4 regions of the Shewanella sp. SP2S2-4 genome follow, and region 4 is predicted to be linked to each of the others. Evidence: predicted binding sites of a transcription regulator. Region 4 holds the regulator's gene; each other region holds the start of a gene.
The links. Region 4 encodes sigma-54, which starts transcription at its own class of promoters, with help from an activator protein. Its sites were predicted from a motif close to GTTGGCACGNNNNTNGNNT; they were not measured.

Region 1 (5,518 bases), on a different contig from region 4:
GTGACATAATGATCGCCAGCCGGATAACTCTTAACGACCCGCGCCCCACGGATCACGCCAGAAACCGACGCTTTAACATTATCGTCCGTCAACATCCAATCACTGACACTGCTGTTTGCCGTTATTTTCTGCCCATAAACTTGTTCTGCTAATTCACGATAGGCCACAATTTTTGATGCTTGCATGGCCATCAACACTCTTTGTGATTGCTCTTTAGCCGGTTGAGTCGCTAAGGGCGCATATCCTATGGCCGTTAACTTAGGAAAACTCGGCGGAGGCACATCTTCCCATTGCACATATCTATCTTTAGCAGCGCAGCCAGTTAGCATTAGCGCCGCAATAACTAAAAGGTAGCGTTTCATTTTCCATCTCCTAAAACACGCACTTCATTCATGCCTGGACTCGCCTGACGATATAAGATGCCATTTTGTGACACAATTTGCTCCGAAGGCTGCATGTAGTTTGCCAACTCTTTTTGAGTCACAAAAGTTTGAGAGGCCGATACCACACGATTGTTACTTATGTTCACAATCCGAGTGTTGATCGCCATACCATTGGTAACTGGGCTCATAGTCGAAACGACAAGATGCTCAACGGGAAGATTTTTCGACAATTGTTGCCAATCTCGCGTCAAAATAAAATCCCCATTAGCCGTCACTCTCAAGCCATCTGCTAAATTTAAATCAACCACATTAAACTGAAAGCTATGGAGCGACGTCATTAATCCTTGCTGTAACTGCTGCGCCAACGCATTTGTGCCATTCATGTCACCCACTAATACTGGGGTGGCGACGACAATTGGTTGATCAGAACGCAGAGCATCATTTTGCTTAACGAGCTCTGTCACAATCCGCTGTGCTAAATGGTTGATCACTGCCGTTGGCGGCAACCCATTGCCATCCACTAAACTCGGCTTGGGCGGTGTAACCGATTTAGCCACGCATCCACCTAACATAATCAATGTTAAGGGAATAATCACACGCTTTAGCATTGGATTTACCTCATCTGTGGGTGTACTGGCAATTAAATCACTCACACTCTATGCGTTTCATTTTTGTGAGTAACAAAAGCCAGCAATCTTCGGACCAAAATTGCTCCAGCCCGACAATATTATGCTCATACGCTGTATATCGACTGCGCCAATGGAAACTTTATCGAAAACTCTCGTTACTCAGGCATGAAATTTGCTTTGTCGGTATATTAGATTAAGTGTCAGGAAACTGGCTCGATTAGCAAGCTCGCCAATAGCTTAGCGATAAGGATTGTATTGATGCATATACCACGTTCAGCTTCGCTCATCATTTTGAGCCTTGCACTGCTGTCTTTGCCTACTCTGGCCGAATGGATGGAAGCCAGTGGTGAAGCGACTATTATCAATGGTAATACGGCTCAAGCAAGGGAAGAAGCGATTAATCAAGCCGTTAGCTACGCTACATTAAGCACAGGCATTCAAATCTCCAGTGAACAACAAACCTCTAACGGAAACCTTACACAGAATAACTTCGCGATAAATCGCAACGCCCAAGCCATCAGCATCCAACTCGTTAGCGAACGAATCCAGGGAAACAAAATTTATGTGTCCCTACGACTCGATCTAAATGATGATCCTACGCAGCAGTGTCCAAATGGACAATTAAAGGCTGCGATTCTAATCCCTCAAGCACAAATCAAAGATCGTACTCAGCTCAGATACGGACAGCTTTCAGGCTTTGAAGAAGTGATCTCAGAAAAATTAGGCAGTGTTATAGAAGATTATTCTTCCACGGGTTTTAGCCACACTCACGCTAAAGAGCTGCTCGACATTAAACAAGATCTAGTGGATATTCGCGGTTATCGACTCCCAAGCTGGCTCAGTGAAATTACCGACAGCCAATATATCCTCCAACCACAAATTATGGATATCTCAATGGAGCCAGTGCAGGCAACCTTCCTAGGATTTTGGGATGAAGCTCCACTCAGGCAATTCCAGTTCAAACTTAGCCTCTATCATGGGATCAGTGGCGAAGAAGTTTGGAGTAAAAGCTACAGCACATCGGCGCCATGGGAATTTGAAGAACAAGCCATTATTGCCCCGAATACGGACAGATTCTGGCGATCATCCTATGGCAAAAATATTACTAAGTTAATGCAACAGGCTACCCATGATTTAGACAGCACACTCAATTGCAGACCCTTACTCGGCCAAGTCGTGAGCCGCCAAGCGGACAGGATCATTTTAAATCTCGGCCGTAAACATGGCATTCGTGTCGGGGATAAATTCCAAGTCGTATTACAGCAAAACCTACCCGATCGACTCAATGAAATGCGCGCCGTCGCAACCAAAAGCCGAGCCACGGTAAAAATCGAACAAGTGAGTGAAGAAAGCTCTACAGCAGTACTTTTAGACCAAAATGCAGCCTACAATGTGCAGATAAACGACATAGCGCTTAAGATTTAAGCAACTAAATCATAAGCCTTTTAATCAGAGATAAAACCAGTATAATCACTGTCGTCTCTCTATAGCTCAACAGGATAGAGCAGCCGCCTCCTAAGCGGCCGATCGGGGTTCGAGTCCCTGTGGAGAGACCAGATAGTGACCTTGGTGATATCAAACTCCCAGAAATCTTCCGGAGAAACGGAATGACTGAGCTATTTGCGTCTAATCTCAATATTATCGTCAAGCGTTGGCCTATCGTAGCAGCTGCAATAAAATCAAGTCCATTTGATCACCTTAAAGCTCACTTAGTTATTGGAAGTAATCAAACAATCAGTGTTAATGGTATTCAATTAAGCAGCCGACACGATCGTATTGCAGAAGCCAAACTGTATATCAATACCCTTCCAAAAGATGTAAATAGTGTGACAGTTTATGGTGTGGGTATGGGAGATGTTCCAACACTATTAATTGAAAAAAACTCGATTAATACGATTAAAGTCTGCTTGCTTAATACATCACTATTCTCATTATTGATCACCTATACAGATCAATCAGAATGGCTTAGTCATCCCAAAGTTCAACTACTCGAGCCCCAAAAACAAAATCGCCTTGATCCGGTCTATATTGCCATCACCCCAGACTTAAGTTTAGTCTCAAATGAAAATGCCAGTTTACGTGATTTGCTGGTTTACGAAAATAATATAGAATTTGTGAATAGCAAACATAAATTAGATGACCCTGTAATTAAAGCAAGATTCTCAGAGAATCTCTCTTTTCTCAAATTAGATCCTGATGCCGCAATGTTAAAATTAATACACAAGCAGCACACAGCTTTTGTCATAGGATCTGGCCCTACACTCGAGGAACATTACGGTTATCTAAAATCACAGCGTGAGCGGCCTAGCAATGATAGGCCATTGCTGATAGCAGTAGATACATCGTTCAAAGCATTAATGGGACAAGGTATTATTCCTGATATTCTCGTTAGTATCGAGCATAATATTACACAAGAGCATCTACCAGAAAGTATTCCTGAAACAGTAACGCTAGTCTATTTCCCTAGAATACCCGCGAAAGTAATTAGTTCTTGGCCTGGTCCTCGTTTTAATGCGTATTCAAAAGGGAAAATTTACGATCAGCTTCATAAAACATATCCAAAATTACGTTTATTTACTAATGGCAGCGTGATTCATCCAGCCATAGATCTTGCAGTACACTTAAATATCTGGGAAATTACATTATTCGGATGTGATTTTAGCTATCCAAATAATAAAACCCATGCATTTTGGAAGGATGGTGAAATTGGGCCTAAGGCGGGGAATGCAAAACACTGGATAATCAATGGTAGAGGCGAGCGAGTTGCAACTGATCTTAACTTTAGAGCCTACCTTAGAAACTTGGAAAATTATATAGCAACTAAACCTCGTATAAAGTTTTATCAATCAAACCTATCTGGTGCGAAAATCAAAGGAACTCAATTCAAGGATTGCAAATAATGCTGCATAATAATCAAGCCTTAGACGTTCAACTAATTAATACAGCGCAACAATTCCGTTTGGGAAAAGAGGCCGAAGCCTCTAAAAGATTAAGAAATTGCATAGATTTACTTGAGTCAGAACTGAAAAAATTAAAGGATACATCAGCCATTTCTAACATAATACCATTAATGTTAGCCGCTCAAGAACGACAAGACTGGCTTGGACTTGCAGATTATTTAGAGTATGAATTAGCTTATATTCTAAACAACTAAAATCACTTTATTTTTATATATCTAACTTTGGATTAATCAACCTAATTAATTGATACCTCTTTCGCCTAATCCACTCAATCGCTCCTGCAAAAACTTTGCAGATAACTGAAGGAATTAAGCACAAAAAAAACATATAACAAAAAATAACTTTACCGCAAAGTTTTAAAACACTATTTTTATTTTCCCCCAACAATTTAAAGTTTAACCCATTTGCCCCTCGAATGTGTAACAAACTTCTCCAGCTTAATAAACCAGAGTGAGTTACTAATAATTTTTTTGCAATATCTTTACTTCTATCCGAATATACATCCGGTAAATTAGCAACGAAAGATGGCCAATTATAAAACATTATTTCAAAAAATCTTGAGGGCCATCCAACTTTTCTGACTGGCGTTTTAAGAGTTACTACACTTAAATCTCTACAAAAAAGTAAACTAAAATGATTACTTGCAATATAATCAAGCACAAAGCCGACAATACCAAAATCAGTCCCCCTATACTTTTCAAATCTAGGATGAGAAATCAACTTCCTATTAATAATGTTGCAACTAATACACGCAATGATTGGTGTCAATTCATCAATTACTAAATTTTTATTATTATAAACAATTTCAGTATTATGTCTATAACGTCCAACCAAGTTAGTTAAGATAAAGTCGTACTCGTTAGACCCAACTAATGTTCCTAAAATTCCATCTAAAACTGATGGTAATATTTCATAAGAATCACCTAGTATCCAAATATATTTTGAATTCGGCATAAAAACTGCATTTTCAATATTCTCATCTGAGGTCACAGTTTTAGTCAGAGATTTAACAAAAATAAATTCGTATTTATTTTTCCAATAAGCAATTACCTCAAGCGTATTATCTGTAGATGCATTATTAGAAATATAAAGCCCTATGTTAAATAACTTAAGTCGTTCAATATGTTTTTTTAAAAAAAAATCTACAAACTCAGCCCTATTATAAGTTGGCATAACAATAGCCAACGTTGTATTTAAACCTGGATGCATTTTCATTATTTCTCAGAACTTTTCCAAATATTTTCAGCCATTTCGTTTTGAGATAAAAAAGGAGACATATCTTCTAGTGATGGCGATACTATACTTCCATCTGAAAGCTGTTTTGACGCTAACTTAGGAGAGAAAGCCTGAGTATCATCAAGAATAAGCTCACAGATAACTGGACCAGAATGAACCATCACTTGTTTAATAGTACTCTCCATAGAAGCATGATTATCACATTTAAAATAAGGTAAACCGAAACCCTTACTCAATGACTCAAATTTTGGAAATGTAACACCAGAGTTTCTACTCGCACCAACTTCAACACCATCAAAAAAGTTCTTTT
Region 2 (5,518 bases), on a different contig from region 4:
ACAACTAACGCCCAATTCGGATTCTAAAAAATTATCTTGTATAAATTTAAGTTTCAGACACAGCTAACACATCGGTTAGCTTGATCCCCATACCGCCTCTCAAGTTGAGAATGGCGCCAGTACTGGCCGTACCAAGAGAGACACTGGTCACATGGGCATAAGTTGAAACAGGCAGTTCTTGGGATTTTCCATCCACTAACCCACTCGCCTTAATCGTATAGTTGCCTGCGGTCACAGGTTTTCCATCTTTATCTAAACCATCCCAGTTCACATCGACGTTACCACCGTCACTGCCATCGACTTTAAAGGTGGTCACAACTTGGCCCTTCTCATCTTCAACACGCACAGTAATCTCTGGAATTTTATTAGGGGTACTGACCACACCTTTCATCGTTGGGCTTTCAGCTGAAATATTGCCAGTATCAGTTGGGATCAACACCTTGCGACCAACGAGTCCCGATGCCTGCAGTGCTTGGCTCGACGTCATAACACTGTTTAAGTTAACTATTTCATCATTTAACTTACTGATACCATCAACTGTCGAAAATGATGCCATCTGCGCAATCATTTGGTCGTTGTCGACGGGCTTAAAAGGGTCCTGCATCGATAACTGTTGGCTTAATAACGAGAAAAAGTCATCTTGAGTTAACTGTTGGCTTTTCGCTTCCGGTACTATCGAATCTTTTGGCAGTCGTATGCCATCAAGAAACGGATTACCCGTTGAACTGGTTGATGAATTGGTCGTCACAGCATTTGATTGACTCTTATTTTGAGCCGTCTGCGTCGATGCTTGGTTAATTTGATTAATGAGGCTCACAGCTTACCTCCTAAGTAACACATGTTATTTACCCATCCCAAGTGTTTGTTGCAGCATAGACTTAGCTGCTTCAGCGACCTGTACATTCATTTGATATGAGCGCGAAGCAGAAATCATATCTGCCATTTCTTCCATGACATTAACATTCGGTTTATAAATAAAGCCGTCCGCATCCGCCATTGGATGATCGGGCGAGTATTCTTTTAGTAGTGGTTTATCACTTTCAACAATGCCTTTTACCGCAACACCTTGAGAGGCTTGTTGCTGACTTTGGGCTTTGGCCATTTCAGCTTCAAAAATAGGATGACGGGAACGATAGGTCTTATCTACGCTACTCGAGACGGAATCAGCGTTAGCTATGTTACTCGCCGTGGTGTTCAACCTGACCGATTGAGCCGACATTCCAGAGCCAGCAACATCAAATATGCTAAATAAACTCATGATTAATCCCCTCTCAGCGCTTTCTTCATGCCACTAAACTTACTGTCTAAAAAGCCTAATGACATTTGATATTCAAGGGCATTTTGCATGAATGCCGATTGTTCCTGTTGGATATCAACGGTATTGCCATCACCGGTATCGGGTTGATTTGGCACACGGAACTTAACAAATTGACCCGTCAACTCAGCAAGACCAAAATGCTTGTCTGACTCTTGCATTTCAAGACTATTACGCTGCTGTTGTTGGCCACGGGCGGCCTGCATTGCCGCAGAAAAATCAACATCACGGGCTTTATAATGTGGCGTATCGGCGTTAGCGATATTGCTCGAAATGACTTCAGCTCGCTGCGCTCTAATACCGAGAGTGTACTGATGCACACCCAGTGCATTATCAAAATTGATCGCCATAAAATTGCCTCCTCGTGTTACTCACGGAAATAAAGCAATTCATGTGCCAACATAGTGGAATAATGAGAATAACAATGGGGATGAGCAAGTGATGGGTAAAAAATTACCGACAAATGTCGGTAATTTTCTTTAAAGAAGCAAACTTAAGTCTTTTTCTGGTAATAAATCCCAGGATTACAACGGACCATGTCAAACTCATCCGTTAAACCAGCTATAGATTCAGAAGCACCAAGAAATAAGATCCCTTTGGGATTAAGAGCGGCAGCGAATTGCCGCAAAATTTTTGCCTTTGCCTCAGGCGCAAAATAAATCAGCACATTGCGGCAAAAAATAATGTCGAACTTACCAAGTAAGCTATAACTCTCAAGCAGGTTATGTGCCCTAAAGTTCACCAAACGCTTAACATTATCCTTTAACTTCATATTGCCTGAAGGTAAAGCATCAAAAAACTGACGCTTACGCTCTTCGGATAAACCGCGCGCTAATGCCAAGCTATCGTACTCAGCATTTTTGCAACGTTCCAACATGGAAGGCGATAAATCAGTGGCTTGAATTGACGCACTGCCCGCAAGCGCACCAGGCTTCTTCTGTTGATACTCAAGAATCGTCATCGCCAGTGAATAGGGTTCTTGCCCGGACGAACACGCGGCCGACCAAATCTTAAGTGGACGACCTAAACGACTATACTCAGGTAACAAAACGTTATGCAATAACTCAAATGGATAACGATCACGGAACCACAGGGTTTCATTGGTCGTCATAGCATCAATCACTTCTGCCCGAAGCGCGCGTTCCGTTGGCTTCATCGAATGCTTAACCACATCGGATAAGGATGGCAGGTTATATTTCCCCATTAAAGGAGCAAGACGACTGCGCACCAGATATTGCTTATTTTCACCCAGTACGATGCCGCTGTGTTGCTCTAAGAACAACCTAAATTGATTATATTCAGCCTCAGCGAGTGATTTATTTGGCACATTCACATCCTAAATCCTATTGCAAGCACCAAAATCAGTGCGAAACCATCATGTTACAAAGTCGAGATTATAGCGTAAAGCATATATAGGTACTAACTACTGAACTTACAAACTTAAGTGCTTATTCACTGCAGCAGCCAGTTCGTCGGGATTAAACTTAGCGATAAAGTCATTGGCCCCCACTTTTTGAACCATTGCCTGATTGAATACTCCACTTAACGACGTATGCAGTACCACTTTAATATGCTTGAGCTTAGGATCATCTCGGATCTCCGCGGTCAGGGTATAACCATCCATCTCAGGCATCTCAATGTCTGAGATAATAAGAGGGATTTCATCGGCAACATTGTCCATTTCTTTGGCGATTTCTTTGAGCTTATCTAATGCTTCTCGGCCATCTTTTGCGGTATCAATTTGTAAGTTCAATGACTCGAGTGAACGAATAATCTGCTTACGCGCCACGGCAGAATCATCGATAACCATAATATGATAATGCTGGGTTCTGTCGAGGGTCAGCTTTTCATTGGCTTCTTCACTGATGGCAGTTTTAACCGGTGAAATCTCATCTAAGATTTTTTCTACATCGAGAATTTCAACCAATTCACCTTCAATCTCAGTTACAGCCGTCAGATAAGAATAACGACCGGCACCTTGCGGCGGAGGCATAATCGCTTCCCAATTCATGTTGATAATCCGCTCAACAGAACTGACCAAGAAACCTTGAACGCTACGGTTATATTCAGAAATAATGATGAAACAGTTTTCAGTACTCGCTAAAGGTCTACCACCTGTTGCCGCACTCAGATCAATAACTGAAATAGTCGTACCGCGAATATGCGCGACACCTTTAACATAAGGATTAAGTTTAGGCAAAGTTGTCAGTGGCGGGCACTGCAGTACTTCTTTCACCTTAAACACGTTAATCCCAAACCGTTGACGACCGTTTAATTTAAAAAGCAACAATTCTAAACGGTTTTGACCAACGAGCTGGGTTCGTTTGTTGACTGAATCAAGAATACTCGACATAACTCTGCCTTGTTGTTCTGTTTATGTACGGCCCTATGACTCTTTTGAGTATAGGCATATTAATTGCTTACGTCTTATCTATCGATAAACATAGTCGAAACTGAGTCAATCTTCTGACAGTGATGCAAATTATTATTACAGTGGTCAGCTTCGAACTTGATAAAAGTATAGGTGCATTCTGGCGTTACAAGCTAGTCTCTTCATTATGAAAGTAAATTTAGTCTTTTTTTTTAGTGTTTTCGCCCTCTTCATGCCCGCTTTTGCGAGTGCAGAGCCTATTGTTCCCACCGTATCGGCCATCTCAGAATTAGCTAAAGCGCTTATTTCAGAAAAGATATCCGTGCCAGCGAATGCCAAAGTCGATATTTCGCCGCAAATAGTTGACGCAAGAATGCTGCCGTCACAATGTTCGTCGCCGATTAAGGTTGAATTGGCTAGTGACAGGGAAATTAGCCGTAATAACACCCTAAAAGTCAGCTGCAATACGCAAGAGCTCGCTTACCCTTGGCAGATTTATATCTCGGTTAGAGTGGATATTTTATTCCCCGTTGTTGTCACAACTGAAACCTTAGCGCCTGGCGAACTCATCTCCCCTAGCCAAGTTGAAATCCGTTACATTGAGCAAAATAGTTTACGGGGCGCTGAATTTGATGACCCAAGTAAATTAGCTGGTGTGCGAGTCAAACGACGCGTCTCGAAGGATTATCCTATATTGAGCAATAACTTATGCTTTGTGTGTAAAAATGACTCGGTATCTATTTATGTTCGTTCTAACTCATTCGAACTCAAAACAGCGGGAGAAGCCTTACAAGATGGCAATAAAGGCGATCGGATCAGAGTCAAAAATAGCAGTTCAAACAAAGAACTAGATGCTATAGTCACGGGCATTGGCGAAGTTGAAGTAAGAATGTAAAATATTCTAAAGCTTTTTTATAAGCTGCCGATACCCCAGTTAAGAAATCCCGTACACACGACGCTGGAGCCGAAAATGGCAATTGATATTAGCAAACTCAACACTGCAACGACCACACAAGTTCGTTCAGGTGCAACTAAAACTAGCAGCGATCAATCTGATCAAGTTGCCACAAAATCGACAACACCACAAAGAAGCGACTCAGTGGTGATTACAGCGCAAGCACAACAACTTCAAGGAGCTCAGACTAAAATGGCGAGTCTTCCTGAAGTTGATCAAAAGAAAGTGGCCGAAATTAAACAGGCTATCGCCGAAGGCCGCTATAAAATTGACCCAGAAAAGTTGGCTGCCAATATTGCAAGTTTTGAAGCCGAACTTAATGACTTGAATAAAGAGTAACTATGACTGAAATAGCTAAACTGGTAGATCTACAACACGCCCATTTGGCTGTTCTTAAGCAAATCATACTCAAGGAAAAAGGCGCTTTGGTTGACCAAAACGCCGATTTACTGCTTTCTCTTGCTAACGAAAAATCACAATGTCTGAAAGAACTCAAGACTAATGACGATATTCTGGCAAACCACACTGATAAGTCTCAACTCACTCAGCAAAGTGAACTCGTGCATAAAATGGCCGTTGTCAAAGACGCATTAACTGAATGCAAAGAACTGAACGATCAAAATGCCAGTTTAATTGAGATGAATTTAGCCAGTCTCAATCGCTTCGCTCAAGCTTTACAAGCCAGCAGAAACGCCTCCAGCCTTACGTATAACGATAAAGGCAAGACCTCAACTATCTCAAGTTTAGGCAACGATTTAAAGGCCTAACAGGCGCATCAATTCCCACTCTGTATTTCCCGCTTCTAAGCTCTGCTCTGATTAAAGATTAGTCTTTGATACTTGTGCAGAAAAAGAAAAGCCGCATAACTACTCGCATA
Region 3 (5,518 bases), on a different contig from region 4:
AACTCTTTGTCCATCAGTAACATAACTTAATGGTAATCCGTTTTGGATCAACACACTTAATGCCCCTGCTAACGACACAGATTCATCGAGTTTTGTGAGAACGACACCAGATAGGGGAATGCGTTTAAAATGATTGACTGCATCTTGCAGCACACGGCGCTGTCCTGTCGCAGACAGTACCAGATAACTGCGGATAGGTATCCTGCTATTTGCAGTTAAATTATCAAGTTGCTGGTAAAGACGCATATCTCGCTGTCCCATGCCAGCCGTATCTATCAATACTAGCTTGCGATTTCTAAACTGATAGAGAATTTGCTCTAATTCATTCAGATCATGAGCTTGCTTTACTGGGCAGCCCATTATTTTCCCATAAGTTGCTAATTGCTCATAGGCTCCGATGCGATAATGATCTGTCGTTATCAAAGCCACATGCTCAGCACCATGATGGGCAGCAAAACGGGCTGCTAGTTTCGCTAACGACGTGGTTTTACCCACACCCGTTGGCCCCACCAATGCAACCACCCCGCCCTGTTTAACAATATCATCACCTTGATTATCAAGCATATTAGCTAAACTTTGAGGTAAGGCTCTGACTAATTCTGCAGGCGTATAATGTTGGCTCAGCGCCGCTAATTTATTGGCAACCGCAGGGGAAAATTCAGCCTCAAGTAACTTGGCTTCGAGCATAGCACCGACGGGGTCGATACGTTTTTTATGTTCTGTCATCAAAGAGGACACTTGATGTGTTAACAAATTACGCAATGAAGCTAGCTCATCACGCATTGCCTCAATATCGGCATTTTGTTTCTGTGATGTTTGTGGCTTCTTATCAAAAGCGGCAGGCGCTTCGCGACGCTCTACTTTGGCAGTAGCCGGCGCTTGTAAGCCCTTAGCCCATGCAGGTAAATCTGCATCAACTTGCTGATGCGACATCTGTTGATTCAAACGACTTTGCTGCTTCTCTAACAAGGCTTGTAATGAGTCAGCAGGTGCCGCAGGCTTTGCACGGGTTTCTACTCGTATAGGCTGCTTAGCGCCTAGGGATACGAGGTCGTCACTCACGTCCATAAAGGTTGGCGCTGGCGCAGTAGCTGCGGTTTTTGCTTTAGGCTCATCATAGTCAACGGCAGCGACAATTTCGATGCCACCATTCACTTTCTTATTTGACATAATGACGGCATCTGAGCCGAGTGTTTCTTTCACTTGGGCCAGTGCGGCGCGCATGTCTTTGGCAAAAAATCGTTTAATCTTCACTTATGCGTCCTCTACTGGCCGACTGCAGATACGATACGTATTTGCTTCTCATCAGGTATTTCTTGATACGAAATGACTCTGAGATTAGGAATAGTATGTTTAACAAAGCGTGACAGCGTCGCGCGTAACATACCTGACGTCAACAATATGGCGGGTTGTCCGACCATTTCTTGCTTCTGAGCCGCATCTGCAAGGGACTGCTGCATGCGTTCTGCAAGACCGGGTTCAATATTTGGACCATCACCACCGGTTGCTTGCATTGATTGATGCAACATCTGTTCCAACTCTGGCGCCAATGTAATGACGGGGATTTCTAACTCTGGACCAGAGATCTCTTGGACTATCATACGTTTCAATGCAATACGCACCGCAGCGGTCAAAACTTCAGTGTCATTACTCTTAGTGCCGTATTCTAACAAAGTTTGCACTATTGTACGCAAGTCTCTGACTGAAACCCCTTCATTTAACAGGTTCTGCATCACTTTTACGACATGTCCGAGTGGCATGACATCAGGAATAAAGCCATCCACCAGTTTAGGCGAGTGTTTCGCAAGCATATCCATCAGTTGTTGCACTTCTTCGTAACCTAACAACTTAGCAGCATTATTGGTCAGCAATTGGCTAATATGGGTTGCCACAACCGTGGCGGCATCAACAACCGTATACCCTAATGTTTGCGCGTGTTCACGTAATTCAGGGGCAATCCATACCGCCTCCAGACCAAAAGCTGGGTCACGCGTTTCAATACCATCGAGCTTGCCATAGACTTGACCAGGGTTGATCGCCAATTCGCAGTCGTGACGAATATCCGCCTCACCAACAACTACGCCCATTAATGAAATGCGATAGGCATTGGGCGACAAATCTAAATTATCGCGAATATGCACTGCTGGCACTAAGAAGCCCAGTTCTTGGGATAACTTTTTACGTACGCCTTTGATACGGCTTAATAACTCGCCACCTTGACCTTTATCGACCAGCGGAATTAAACGATATCCCACCTCAAGCCCAATAGTATCAACATGATGCACATCATCCCAGCCCAACTCTTTAGGCTCCTTATCTTGCCTCTCTACAGGGCCAGACTTAACTTGCTCTAGGGCTTTAATGCGTTTTGATTCATTACGCTTATAGACAAAATAGGCGGCACCTGCCGTCATAAAAGCAAAACTTAAGAACGCCATATGCGGCATGCCAGGAACGATTCCCATGACAAATAGGACTCCAGCAGCGATACCCAATGACTTATGACTGTCAAACATCTGACTCATCATCATTTGGCCCATATCACCGGATTCATTTTGACGGGTCACCATCAATGCTGCTGCGATTGACAATAATAACCCAGGGATCTGCGCCACCAGACCATCACCGATAGTCAGCAAGGTATAAATTTCAACCGCTTCAGAAAAACTTAAGCCATGCTGAACAATACCTATGATGAAACCACCTAAGATGTTGATCACTAGAATCATGATACCCGCAACGGCATCACCTTTTACAAATTTTGAAGCACCGTCCATCGCACCATAGAAATCCGCTTCACGTGTCACTTCTGCTCGACGTAATCTTGCTTGTTCTTGATTCAAAGTCCCGGCATTTAGGTCGGCATCAATTGCCATTTGCTTACCAGGCATAGCATCTAAGGTAAAGCGGGCACTCACTTCAGCAATACGACCAGCACCTTTCGTCACCACCGCAAAATTGATAATAATCAAAATGATAAAGACAACCAAGCCAACGGCATAGTTACCGCCAATCACCACTGAACCGAAGGCTTCAATCACCTTACCTGCCGCATCGCCACCATTATGGCCCTCGAGTAATACCACACGAGTTGATGCAACATTCAGTGCAAGGCGAAGTAATGTCGCCACAAGTAATACCGTTGGAAAGGCGGCAAAATCTAACGGCCTATCGGTATAAATTGCGACTAACAATACGATGAGCGCTAAGGCTATGTTGAATGAGAAAAGTATGTCTAATAAGAATGGAGGAATAGGTAAAACAATCATGGCCAATGCAGCAAGCACAACCATAGGCGTACCAATGCCTTTGAGTGAGCTCAGCCGCATTTGTTTTACTTGACCAAGAGTCGCTTTAACATCCATTCGCTATAACCTAAATTTTGACGTGTAAGAAGCGAAAAGCAAAAAACACGCCAACAAAATCAACCTGACTAATTAAGGAGAATTATACCTATGACTCATTGATATAAAGAAGAAATAATATTGGAACATTCATATAAAGTGACATCATCTTGTGTATCACTCACAAGTGTCAGATGCTGCAAACTTAATATTTCAATTCATCAGGAATGGGCTGATTAAGCGGAACTGGAATAGGTTTACGACCGCGTCCTTTCTGATATTGGCGTAACTGGAATACATAGGCCAAAATCTGTGCCACAGCAGTAAACAATCCTTCGGGGATTTGTTGATCCAACTTAGTCGTATGGTATATTGCTCTCGCAAGCGGTGGTGCAGATACAATGGCTACATCATGGGCGCGGGCAATCTCACGAATTTTAAATGCGACGTCATCAACGCCTTTAGCTATGACAAAGGGTGCAGCGGAGCGCTTTACATCGTATTTAATCGCTACTGCAAAATGCTCAGGGTTAACAACGATGACATCGGCATTGGGTACTTCAGCCATCATTCTGCGCTGAGCCAACTCATGCTGCATCTGCCTTACTCGCGATTTCACTTCAGGCTTCCCTTCAGTGTCTTTATATTCATCCTTTACTTCTTGTTTGGTCATCTTAAGTTGCTTGTTGTGATTCCAAATTTGGAACGGCACGTCGATGACGACAATCAATAAAATAGAGGAACACAACAGGATAAACATCCACACAAGTAAATCTAATGCGTGGTAAATATTACCAGGAAGATGATCACTAGATAGCAACATAATATCATTGAAGTAAAAGCTCAGTAATAAATACGCAGAAAATGCCACCACAGAAAACTTGGCAATCCCCTTCGTCAGCTCAACTAACGCCTGCACACCGAACATGCGCTTCAAACCTGCGACTGGGCTCATTTTACTGGCCTTAGGCATCATGGCTTGGGTAGAGAAATTCATCCCGCCAAGGGATATATTGCCAATGAAAGCGACAACCACAATTAACAGCATAATTTTTGCCATGGGCCAGGCGATTTCGCTCGCGACAACGCCCCATACATTAAACATTTCTTCAGTATCAAAAATTTGCGCCCTGTCCATGGTGAAAACAGTCTCAAATACCCGAGTTAAACTTGTGGCTAGACTTGGACCTAACATATAAAAGCCACATGCAGCGGAAATTAATACCGCTGCTGTACCGAGTTCTTTCGAACGCGCAATTTGTCCTTTTTCCCGCGCCTGTTCGAGACGTCTCCCAGTGGGTTCCTCACTGCGTTCACCGCTTGACTCTTCAGCCATGGGCTGCTCCTAATACCGTCATATCAAACCATCGGCGTTACATTGAAGCGCTAACATATCGCAAAGCAGCACTTGAGCCGCAGTCCACACTTCATCAAAATGGGCCATAACAGGTGTTAAGGTTAACCAGAGAATAAACAATCCGCCAATCATAGTGATCGGAAAACCAATAGAGAAAATGTTTAATTGCGGCGCGGCGCGGGTCATCACACCGAAGGACAAGTTCACTAATAACAAGGCAATAATCGCGGATATCGACATAGTTAATGCCGCACCAAACATATACGAGCCCCAATCAGCTAAAGCACGGTAGCTAGTGAGGGTTAATCCTTGATTAGAAATGGGTAGGGTCTCAAAACTCGCCACCAACATACGGATCATCAATAGATGTCCATCGACGGCTAAGAAGATTAATGTCGCCAATAATAGAAAAAAGTTACCAATAACGGGTGTTTGCTGACCCGAACCAGGATCAACCATAGAAGCAAACCCGAGACTGGTTTGCATACCAATAATCTGGCCAGTTAATACAAAAACTTGCATCACCATTTGAGTCACAAACCCCATGGCAACACCAATAATGATTTGCTGCGCAGTAATAAATACCGCACTAAGTGAAAATAGATCGGCATTTTGAACAGGAGGAAGGACTGGTGCTATCGCAAAGGTAATCGCCATGGCTAATAGTAAGCGCACACGAGTTGGAGTGGTTGCGGCCCCAAATACCACCATCACCATTAACATACTCGCGACCCGAAATAGCGGCCACATATAAGCGGCAATGGTCTGCATTAACGTATCGAGCAGCAGCTCCATTGGATTAGCCTATTACTTGCGG
Region 4 (5,518 bases):
TAATCGCCTATGGTTCGTGTCGTCGAGCGACAAATGTGTCGCCCTGTTGAATGGCAAGCTTTTGAAACGAGATGTGAACTGCACAAATCAGCAGTGCTAAATGTGAGGTGTACTAATCTGAGTGCCTGTGTGGAACGCTGAGTATGAAATCAAACTAACAGGCTTCGTCAAACTTAGCGTCGATTAAGGCACAAATGGCATCCAAAGCGGGTTCAGCATCTGGGCCTTCGGCGATAAGTTTAATGGTTTTACCCATGCCAGTCTCAAGCATCAATAAGCCGAGTACGCTGGCTGCGGATGCCTGTTTATCGCCTTGTATTAAGGTGATGGTCGCATCAAACTCGGATGCCAGTACCACCAACTTAGTGGCGGCACGGGCATGCAATCCCAGTTTGTTACAGATGGTGATCTGACGTTCAAGCTTTGGCATTATTCAGCTCTCGATGGCGGGCATAAACTTTATGTTTACCGTTACTAAAGCGTTTAGCCAATTGCTCTGCGACGTAAACCGATCTGTGTTGTCCACCGGTGCAGCCAATCGCCACAGTTAAATAACTGCGATTGTTGCGTTCGAGATGCGGCAGCCAAGTTTCCAGTAAATTCTCGATTTGCCAGATGAACTTATTCACGAGTGGTTGACGATTTAAGAACTCAGCCACGGGTTCATCTAAGCCTGTCAATGGACGCAGCGCCAGTTCCCAGTGTGGGTTAGGCAGGAAGCGTACATCGAACATAAAGTCGGCTTCGGTTGGCATACCGTGCTTAAAGCCAAAGGACTCGAAGTTGATCACTAACTCTTTATCGACGCTGCCGAGCAGAATTTGTCTGACTTGGTCGCTTAAATCATAGATATTCAGGTTCGACGTATCTATGTAGTGATCGACCAGTTTTGACATAGGCTCGAGCAGCTTCCCTTCCAGTTTTATCGCTTCTTGCAAAGAGACTTGGCTCTTCGACAAAGGGTGCAAACGGCGGGTTTCGCTGTAACGCTTGAGCAGAATTTTATCGCTGGAATTGAGGAAGAAGCTGGTTAACTCAGTATCAGGAGGCAGGCTCGCGAGTTGCTTCACTAAGACCTTGTCCTGCTCAGGCATGTTACGCACGTCGACACTGATGGCGACGAGATCGTTACTGCCTTTGAGTTGCTCAAGCAAAGTGCCGATTAAGGGCAAGGGAAGGTTATCGACACAATAATAGCCGAGATCTTCGAGTACCCTTAGGGCGACAGATTTGCCTGAGCCTGAGCGGCCCGACACTATGACCAGTTTCATCCAGTGATTACCTGATAGAGTTCCGTTTCATCATGCGTCTTGCGTAATTGCTTTAATATTTGCTTGTCGCTCAGCTTTTCGGCCATGCAAGACAAGGTACTTAAGTGCTGCTGACATTGGTCTGCAGGCACCAGTAGTGCAAATAAAATATCAACAGGTTGCTTATCGATAGCATCGAATGCTATCGGCTCTTCACACTTAATGAGTATGGCAATGGGCTGATCTATATCGGCTAGTCGACCATGTGGAATGGCGATGCCGTTACCTATACCTGTGCTCCCCATCTTTTCGCGCGCCACTAGGCTTTCGAATATCTCTTGAGATGAGAGGGTCGGGTACTGGGCAGCGACTAAGTCGCTGATGAGTTCCAGTACCTTTTTCTTGCTGCCCGGAGTGGCGCAGGTAGTGCACTCCGGCCGCAGTATGGTACAAAGTTCCATTATTAGTGTTTTGTTAACTTCTCTTTGTGTTTAATAACCTGACGATCAAGCTTGTCAATCAGGGCGTCTATAGCGGCATACATGTCAGCATGCTCTGAAGTAGCAAAAACTTCACCACCGATAAGATTTATTCTCGCTTCGGCAATCTGTTGCATTTTTTCGACATTGAGCACAACGTGCACATTATTGATCTGTTCGAAATGGCGTTCAAGTTTTGAAAACTTTTCTTCTACATATGCGCGTAACGATTCGGTAATTTCGACATGGTGTCCACTCAGGTTTATTTGCATAGAAACGTCCTCCGATATCCACTGTAGGTTATAAACTTTTACGCTGATTAGAAGGCGGAATGAGCATAGCCTCTCGGTACTTCGCAATGGTTCTGCGGGCTACGTTGATCCCTTGTTCTGCCAGAAGTTGCGCCATCTTACTGTCGCTCAATGGTTTTTTCTGGTTTTCCGCTGCAACCAGTTTCTTAATGAAGGCTCTGATTGCTGTGGATGAGCACTCCCCACCATCGTCAGTACCGACGTGGCTAGAGAAGAAGTATTTTAGTTCAAAAAGTCCCTTAGGGGTATGCATGTATTTCTGGGTAGTCACCCGTGAGATGGTCGACTCATGCATTTCTACCGCTTCGGCAATATCGTTCAGCACCATAGGTTTCATGGCTTCTTCACCGTATTCAAAGAAACCTTGCTGATATTGGACGATACAGTTCGCCACCTTCAACAGGGTATCATTACGGCTCTCTAAACTCTTGATAAACCATTTAGCCTCTTGTAGATGGCCACGAATAAATTGGCTATCGGCTTGGCTTTTAGTGCTGCGCGCCATCGAGGCATAATGTTGGTTTACATTGATTTTTGGCATGCAGTCAGGATTAAGCTCAACCACCCAGCGACCATTTTTCTTCGACACTGACACATCCGGGATGACGTATTCGTCATCGTTGGGCGTAATCAATAAACCTGGGCGGGGATTGAGGGTTTGGATAAGCGCGATGCCGTCCCTTAACTCATCCTCTTTTAATTTAGTCTTACGCATCAACAGCCTAAAGTCGCGGGCGGCGATCAGATCTAAATGATCTTTGATCAACATGCGGGCGTTTTCTAGGTTGGGCGTGTCAGCGGCGAAATGCGACAGTTGGATCAACAGGCACTCGCTTAAATCGCGGGCGGCAACACCAATGGGATCAAAATGTTGAATGCGCTTGAGTACGGCTTCGACTTCGTCGAGCTCGACCTCCGAATTGCCCATGGCTTCGAGGATTTCGTCAGTACTTTGGGTGAGATAGCCTTGATCGTCGATGGCATCAATAATGGCGGTGGCAATGGCTAAATCGGTTTCAGAAAACGGCGTGAGGTTTTTTTGCCATTCTAAGTGTTCATACAAGCCTTCACTGGTCTCACCTTGGAAGGGCATATCGTCTTCACGACTGCCGCCGGGGCCAGAATTGGGGGAGGCGGTAAACACTTCATCCCAAGTGGTGTCCATGGGCAGTTCGTCGGGCATGGACTCTTTCGTGAGCGACTCTGCCGTATCTATGGTGGAGCTGTCTTTCTCTGGCGGCAGAGTGCTCGATTCACTGAAATCCGTATCGGAAAGCGTTTGGTTTACAGGGTCTTTAGTGGCGTCGAATTGATCCTCTTCCAGCTCGAGAAGGGGATTAGAATCTAAGGCTTGCTGGATCTCTTGCTGCAGTTCTAATGACGACAGTTGCAACAGACGAATGGCCTGTTGTAATTGTGGCGTCATGGTTAACTGTTGACCCAGTTTGAGCTGGAGTGACGCTTTCATGTTACCGCTGATCCCTACGTTATTATTGTTGGATGAGGTCGCTTGTTATCATCTTGAGTGGAGCCCAATGCTGGCACAAATTGCCTCCATTGGCTCCGCTTGATTAACTATAGCCTGAATTGTTCACCTAAGTACACAGCCCTAACTTGCTGATTGTCTAAGATCTCTGCAGGTGTTCCTTCGGCAATCAGGTTTCCGTGACTCACAATATAGGCATGTTCACACACATCTAATGTCTCGCGAACATTATGGTCGGTGATCAACACGCCAAGGCCACGACTTTTGAGCTGTTCGATAATCTTTTTGATGTCGATAACCGAAATCGGATCGACACCAGCAAAGGGTTCATCGAGCAAAATGAACTTAGGATTTGCTGCTAACGCCCGTGCAATTTCGACACGGCGACGTTCGCCACCCGACAATGACATGCCTTGGCTGTCACGGATGTGGGTGATGTGGAATTCTTCGAGCAGATGCTCGAGTTGTTCTTCCCTTTGCTCTTTTTTTAATTCTTTGCGCGTTTGCAGTACGGCCATGATGTTGTCATGGACGGTCAGCTTACGGAAGATACTGGCTTCCTGCGGCAAGTAACCTATGCCTTTGCGGGCGCGCAGGTGCATAGGATCTGCGGTTAAATCATCATCGTCGATAAAGATGTGGCCTTTATCGCTTTTAACCAGACCGACGACCATGTAAAAGGTGGTGGTTTTACCCGCGCCGTTCGGGCCGAGCAGTCCAACAACTTGACCTGTCTTTACCGTTAGACTGACGTCTTTAACCACTTGGCGACTCTTATAACTCTTTGCCAGATTTTGTGCTCTTAGGGTGATTTGGGTCATTTAGAGTCCTGCTTTTTCACAGGTTTATCCGCTGGCGCGTCTGGTTTGGCATCATCTTGATAGCTTTCAGGCTGAATAATAGTGATCACGCGATCGTCACCACTACCTGTGCTCTCAGCAATCAATTTTTGCTGGATAATGTTATAGCGGATCAAATTACCCGTCACTTGGCTACCCGCTTGATCTAACGAAGCTTGGCCTTTCAGTGTCAGGGTACGGCTTGCCATATCGTAACGAATTTCTTTCGCGCTCGCCGAGGCTGGACGGCCATCGTCTAACACTTGGCTGTAAGTTGCGGGGTTACCAGTGGCCACTAAAATTTTGCTATTTTCACCTTCGGCAGAAAATGCACGCAGTTCATTTGCTTGGATTTTTATCGAGCCTTGGGTAACTTCCACCGGACCAAAGAAGATGATCTGGTTGTTCTTGATATCTGCCGTTTGGCTCACTGCTTTGATTTTAACTTCCTGCTTTAGGTCGTCGACTTTAGCAAAGGCGCTCATGCTCATTATTAGCATTAGGCTGGCAAGTAATACGTTATTTTGCTTCATATGTTCCTACTACCTGACTGGTCAATTTCACTTCTTGCGCGTTGAGGTCGGCATAAAGGCCTTGGCCTTGAATATTAAAATCTTTCCCTGTGACGTAAATGGTACGGTCAGAGGTCATTATCATAGTATTGAGATCGAGTTCCAGATAACTGGTGGACAAGGTCTGGATCGGTTCTTCTGCGCTAATGGCATCAATAATAACATTGTTTTCGAGTACAACCTTGCCCGTTTCCTTGTTTAGCTTGCCCTGATCTGCACTGAGTTGCCATTGTGCTTTACCTTGGTCTGGATAAACAAGATAAACAGGTTGAGTAAAGTAAGTTTGATTCGTTGAATCATAATGTTCCATGTGTTTCGCCGTCACACGGCTATTGACTAGCCCTTGTTCATTGAACTCAACACTGCGCAGATCTTCAATGATGAAATCTGGGGTATTTTGATCTTTAACTCTATTATCGGTATCACCGCTGTGTTTGTTCTGCACTTGCCAATACAGCACTAATGCAGTTCCAAAAAAAGCAATAATCGCGAGTGTCACACGACTCATATACTCATTCCATGGGCCGAAGTGAATTTATTTTGACTGAGTAGCAACAGATCTGTGAGTTCACGCAGTGCAC

Region 1: Q4Q54_RS11585 (flagellar assembly protein FlgT) is a predicted target of sigma-54. The motif match lies at 1,172-1,190, and genes of this name have one in related genera.
Region 2: flgA (flagellar basal body P-ring formation chaperone FlgA) is a predicted target of sigma-54. The motif match lies at 3,719-3,737, and genes of this name have one in related genera.
Region 3: flhA (flagellar biosynthesis protein FlhA) is a predicted target of sigma-54. The motif match lies at 3,402-3,420, and genes of this name have one in related genera.

Annotation. Positions count from the first base shown of each region.
Region 1 is NZ_JAUOER010000012.1:52,968-58,485, forward strand. Features, by position in the region: gene Q4Q54_RS11575 (LPP20 family lipoprotein) at 1-362, opposite strand, end outside; gene Q4Q54_RS11580 (FlgO family outer membrane protein) at 359-991, opposite strand; gene Q4Q54_RS11585 (flagellar assembly protein FlgT) at 1,271-2,437, shown strand; tRNA gene Q4Q54_RS11590 (tRNA-Arg) at 2,493-2,568, shown strand; gene Q4Q54_RS11595 (6-hydroxymethylpterin diphosphokinase MptE-like protein) at 2,620-3,912, shown strand; gene Q4Q54_RS11600 (hypothetical protein) at 3,912-4,166, shown strand; gene Q4Q54_RS11605 (glycosyltransferase family 2 protein) at 4,180-5,187, opposite strand; gene Q4Q54_RS11610 (thiamine pyrophosphate-binding protein) at 5,187-5,518, opposite strand, start outside.
Region 2 is NZ_JAUOER010000012.1:47,330-52,847, forward strand. Features, by position in the region: gene flgD (flagellar hook assembly protein FlgD) at 47-817, opposite strand; gene flgC (flagellar basal body rod protein FlgC) at 842-1,258, opposite strand; gene flgB (flagellar basal body rod protein FlgB) at 1,261-1,665, opposite strand; gene Q4Q54_RS11550 (CheR family methyltransferase) at 1,809-2,648, opposite strand; gene Q4Q54_RS11555 (chemotaxis protein CheV) at 2,748-3,668, opposite strand; gene flgA (flagellar basal body P-ring formation chaperone FlgA) at 3,874-4,581, shown strand; gene flgM (flagellar biosynthesis anti-sigma factor FlgM) at 4,657-4,980, shown strand; gene Q4Q54_RS11570 (flagella synthesis protein FlgN) at 4,983-5,408, shown strand.
Region 3 is NZ_JAUOER010000012.1:11,524-17,041, forward strand. Features, by position in the region: gene flhF (flagellar biosynthesis protein FlhF) at 1-1,254, opposite strand, end outside; gene flhA (flagellar biosynthesis protein FlhA) at 1,266-3,365, opposite strand; gene flhB (flagellar biosynthesis protein FlhB) at 3,550-4,680, opposite strand; gene fliR (flagellar biosynthetic protein FliR) at 4,699-5,496, opposite strand; gene fliQ (flagellar biosynthesis protein FliQ) at 5,501-5,518, opposite strand, start outside.
Region 4 is NZ_JAUOER010000011.1:30,744-36,261, forward strand. Features, by position in the region: gene Q4Q54_RS10620 (HPr family phosphocarrier protein) at 155-430, opposite strand; gene rapZ (RNase adapter RapZ) at 417-1,271, opposite strand; gene ptsN (PTS IIA-like nitrogen regulatory protein PtsN) at 1,268-1,711, opposite strand; gene hpf (ribosome hibernation promoting factor) at 1,714-2,001, opposite strand; gene Q4Q54_RS10640 (RNA polymerase factor sigma-54) at 2,030-3,508, opposite strand; gene lptB (LPS export ABC transporter ATP-binding protein) at 3,616-4,347, opposite strand; gene lptA (lipopolysaccharide transport periplasmic protein LptA) at 4,344-4,898, opposite strand; gene lptC (LPS export ABC transporter periplasmic protein LptC) at 4,885-5,445, opposite strand; gene kdsC (3-deoxy-manno-octulosonate-8-phosphatase KdsC) at 5,442-5,518, opposite strand, start outside.